2 regions of the Sporosarcina koreensis genome follow, and region 2 is predicted to be linked to the other one. Evidence: predicted binding sites of a transcription regulator. Region 2 holds the regulator's gene; the other holds the start of a gene.
What was found. Region 2 encodes LexA, which represses DNA repair genes until DNA is damaged. Its sites were predicted from a motif close to CGAACATATGTTCG; they were not measured.
Positions count from the first base shown of each region.

Region 1: the regulator LexA is predicted to act here: its motif matches at 916-929, upstream of ACFPTP_RS12935 (YhjD family protein).

Region 1 is NZ_JBHSNP010000027.1:39,303-41,777, reverse strand. Features, by position in the region: gene ACFPTP_RS12945 (response regulator) at 1-155, shown strand, start outside; gene ACFPTP_RS12940 (nuclear transport factor 2 family protein) at 217-789, shown strand; gene ACFPTP_RS12935 (YhjD family protein) at 951-1,325, shown strand; gene ACFPTP_RS12930 (competence protein ComK) at 1,291-1,824, opposite strand; gene ACFPTP_RS12925 (M20 family metallopeptidase) at 1,986-2,475, opposite strand, start outside.
Region 2 is NZ_JBHSNP010000011.1:270,741-273,215, reverse strand. Features, by position in the region: gene ACFPTP_RS07920 (YneB family resolvase-like protein) at 1-638, opposite strand, end outside; gene yneA (cell division suppressor protein YneA) at 638-955, opposite strand; gene lexA (transcriptional repressor LexA) at 1,158-1,778, shown strand; gene ACFPTP_RS07905 (methionine gamma-lyase family protein) at 1,857-2,475, opposite strand, start outside.

The DNA of each region.
Region 1 (2,475 bases), on a different contig from region 2:
ATGGGCAAAGCAACCGGACAATCGGGGAAACGCTTTTCATTTCCGAAAAGACGGTGAAAAACCATGTTTCGAGCATATTGCAGAAAATGGGTGTCAACGACCGTACACAAGCGGTTGTCACAGCAATCAAAAACGGCTGGGTTGAAGTGAAGTGATGTTATACTAAAAGGGGCCTCCTATTTGGAAGGTCCCTTTTACCGTACAGGAGGAAAAATAATGAAAAAAATGCTTGTTTTCTCAATGCTCATCCTCGTGCTCATCCTTGGCGCGTGTTCGAAAAAGGAAGATGCATCGAACCACGGTTCGGTGAATGATGGGGAGGCTCCGAGCGAATTCGGTTCGATCGATCACGGCGTGGATGAAAATAAAGTAGGCTTCAACTTGACAGGCGGCACAATCGAGGAGGCTGCAAACGTGCCGGCGGAAGAGAAAGACCTGATCATCCGATCATTCGACACGTATATCCATGCATTCAACAACCAGGACCTCGATGAATATATGAGCACGCTTTCCGAGAAGCCCAAAAGCTTCAATTTGGATGAAGAACGCGAGTATATCGAAAGCGTATTTGACGAATATGAATTGTCCCGTGAGGCCAAGGATATTACAATCGTGAAATTTGACGAAGAGACGGGCGAATCCCAAGTATTTGCCAACTTGGTGACGAAGATGAAACAGAAGTCCACCGGCTTGGAGACGAAACGAGATGGCAGGCAAGTGACTGTCTTTTCAAAAGAGGGCGGAGATTGGAAAGTGAACTCCGTTTATTATATGGAAGACCAGAAATAACGTTTATTTACAATAAAATCTCCACAGACTGAAACTGCCCGGTAAATTATCGGGCAGTTTTTTCATGCTTAAACAAAAATTACCTTCCCCGCTATATTGCTTTCAAGAAATGAAACAGGTATAATGGGAACAAATGTTCCTTTTGAAGGGAGGAAACCGTAATGCCTTTAATTCCGGCGAAGGCATTGCCTCATTTCGAAAACATGATCTACTTGCCGATGGTCCTCACTGTACTGCAGCGGGACCGCGAGTTATTTGAAAAAGGCCCGTTCAAGTTAAAGGGGCCTTACTTGAAAATTGTCGATAATACGGTGAAGCAAGTCCAAAGCGAACTGCAGGAAACGTCATTCTATTTGCGACGCAATAATATGAAAGTAATCCGGAAAACGAGGGATAGTATGTTCACGGAATACATTTTCATCAATGGCGGCTATGAAGATCACCGCCGCTATTTGAATGTCCGGCTCCGCAACCGGACGGAAGAATTATTGGAACTGTATTTTACAAAGTCGGGTAATCAGTTGACGGGCCATTAGGCGGGAACCGTAAAGAAGAATGGAAGCTCTTCTGCCTTTTCAGGAAATTTCGCTCGAGCAATTTTCCCAAAGCGTATTGCCGGTTCATCGTCGTTTCCGAAATATCCAAGTGATACTTTTCTCCATTTTCCAACACGACGAAAGTCCCTAGTCCATCCTCATCGTAAAAATCGATTGCATGGACGGAAATCCATACATTTTGATCCGATAAAGGTGACAACGTCGGAAGGAAGATGAATGGAATGCCGAAAGCATTTGCCAACAGAAAAGGCGCCTTCTGCTTATTTTCCCCGAATAACCGCTTGGATGTACTCATGGCGGTCGCATAACTGGAACCGTAGTAAGTACATGATGCTGTTATAATATGTATCGGCTTTTTGGGAACAGTCACAATCCTGTCCCTTTCAACAACCCTCGTGAAAATTTTATTGCCTTCTTTCTTCGGTTGTAACATAAGGGTATCAAGCGATAGATAATACCTTGGTTCGAATTCAGTCAAATCAATCTCTCCCTATCCTATTTTTTCCACCTCATCCCTCACTAGTATTATAGGATAATAAATTAGAAAAACAAGTATTTTAAATGAATAATTAGAACTATCCGATAAAAAGTACAATACTACTAAAAAATCCCCCGTCAGTAAACGGGGGATGAAGATATTTATTCAGCTTGATAACCCAACGCCGCAGCGCCTAATGTTTTCGCGGCAAGCAGCATTGCCTGTTCCTCGAAATCGAATTTCGGGTGGTGATGAGGATATGTTTCAGCTGGCTGGGCACCTGTGAAGAAGAATGTACCAGGCACCTTTTCCAAATAATAAGCGAAGTCTTCTCCGCCCATTTGCGGCTTGCTTTCCACGACATGCTCGACGCCAGGAACCGATTCGGCAATGTCTTTCAAAAACTCGGTTTCTTCTTTATGGTTGACGACGGCAGGATAGCCGCGGAAATAGTCGAACCGGATTTCACAATCGTTGGCAAGTGCCGTTCCTTTCACGACCCGTGCCATTTCCCGTTCCATCATGTCGCGGACGTCGGGATTGAATGTGCGCACCGTGCCGCCAAGCTTTGCAGAATCGGCGATGACGTTGAATGCGTTGTCCGCAACGAATGAACCGACAGACAAAACAGCAGACTCAATTGGATCCACG
Region 2 (2,475 bases):
TCTTTATAACGGCGGTGGACCGTTGCTTTGCTTATGTTGTGGCCAAGGCCTTTCAGGACTCCTGAAATTTCTTCGAATGTGAGCCCTTTTTGACGCAAGGACACGATTTCACTTATCGGGACTTCGATGCGTTCGCGTCCTTCGAGATTTCCTTTGTTTTTCAAGTTTCGCTCTGGCCTATAACCGTCACGGACTGCCCGTTTCATGCCTCTGCGGATTTTGGCGTTGTGTAATTTGCGTTGATATTCTTCGACGATCGCCAATATTTCCAGCAGCATCGTATCCATCTCATTCAATTTCAGCGCGCCGTTGTCGTGGTTCGTAATGACAGCGGTATTTGTCTTGGCGAGCAGATGCAGGATGGCCACCCTGGCATTTCCTCTCCCAAGTCTTGTTTCATCTTGTACAAGTACCGCATCAATCTTTTCATCACGGATGCAGTCCAATAAATTGAGCAATTCTTCGCGATCCATGTCGTAGCCGCTATGCTTTTCTTTGAATATATGTACAGGCTTCAGTCCAAGTTCATCGGCAAGCCTTTTCAGTTCCTCTTCCTGCCTTGATAAAGAGGCTTCCTGGGAATCCTTTTCAGTGCTGACACGGCAATAGAGGACGCATGTCTTCATTTTCCCTTTCATCAATCTTCCCCTGCCAATTCAGTCATCATCGGGTCAGGCATGACTGATTCAATTTCCGGCAATTTCAATGTTTCTCCTGTTCTAATCGTCGTAGACTGCATGTCATTCAGCTCCATTACTTTTGCAATCCATTTCGTCGGCTGATCCTTTCCAGAATAGTCCTGTGCCAATCCCCAAAGTGTGTCCCCCTCGGCAATCGTTAATTCAACGAATGAAGTTGAAGCCGTCTTGGCTTCCTTCATGACAGCTGCCAACGTAAAGGCTGTGCAAAGGAATACAATCAAAAGGATAAAGCCATATTTTTGAATGAAAGTCATAAAAAACCCCTCCAAGAATGTTTGTTCGGAATACTTGTTCCCATTATAGGACACGTTTTTTAAGAAGTCAACAAAACTTTCGAACCTTTGTTTGCCAATTGGCCGAACACCTGTTATACTCTTTTTAAGAAACAATTGAGGTTACGGACCTTTGTTCGCACAATTGCTAAATTATGATTCTATTAATTGGAGGGGTGGAAAAATGAAGAAAATCTCAAAGAGACAGCAGGATATCCTATCATTCATTAAAGATGAAGTGAAACTCAAAGGTTATCCGCCTTCCGTGCGTGAAATCGGGGAAGCTGTCGGACTGGCATCAAGCTCAACCGTGCATGGCCACCTAGCCAGGTTGGAAAGCAAAGGGTACATCCGCAGGGACCCAACAAAGCCAAGAGCGATCGAAGTGCTGGATCCGGAAGGTCTGACAGCACTGAAAGCAGGTGTCGTCCATGTTCCGCTTGTCGGGAAGGTTACAGCAGGCTTGCCGATCACCGCAATTGAAAACATTGAGGAATACTTCCCGTTGCCGGATACATACGGCACGTCCGACGATAAGCTGTTCATGCTAGAAATTGTCGGTGATAGTATGATAGAGGCAGGTATTTTAAATGGAGATTATGTCGTCGTCAAGCAGACGCACACTGCCCATAACGGAGAAATTGTCGTCGCTATGACGGAAGAGGACGAGGCGACAGTGAAGCGCTTCTTCAAAGAAAAGGATTATTTCCGCTTGCAGCCGGAAAATGAATCGATGGAGCCTATTATCGTCAATAACGTTTCCATCCTTGGGAAAGTTGTCGGCGTTTATCGTCAGATTCATTAAACAAAAATCATTAATTAAAAATAGAGGATGACCTTGTCGATTTGTATCGACATGGATCATCCTCTTTTCATTTCAATCTTATATCATTTTCTCTTTTAACAGCTTATCCGTGGAAGACATGACTGCAGCCTTCACATGTTCATACGTCAATCCACCTTGTACATACGCCGTATATGGCGGACGTATCGGTCCGTCAGCCGTAAGCTCGATGCTGGATCCTTGAATGAACGTACCTGCTGCCATGATGACATCATCTGCATAGCCGGGCATATACGATGGTTCTGGTGCATAATGCGCATTTATCGGTGAATTCTCCTGAATCGTCCGGCAGAAAGCGATCATTTGGTCGGCATTGCCAAAATTCACGGATTGTATTAAATCAGTCCGCGGGGCCGAATAATGTGGTGTTGTATCGAATCCGAAACTTTCAAGGAATCCCGCTGTAAAGAGGGCGCCTTTTACGGATTGACTGACGACATGTGGCGCAATGAAAAAGCCTTGGTACATTTCCAGCAACGTATCTAGAGAGGCCCCTGCTTCTGCACCGATTCCAGGCGACGTCATACGGTATGCACATTTTTTCACAAGATCAGCACGTCCTGCTATATATCCACCCGTCCTTGCAAGTCCACCGCCAGGGTTTTTTATGAGTGATCCCGCCATGAGATCCGCACCTACTTCGATCGGTTCTTTCCTT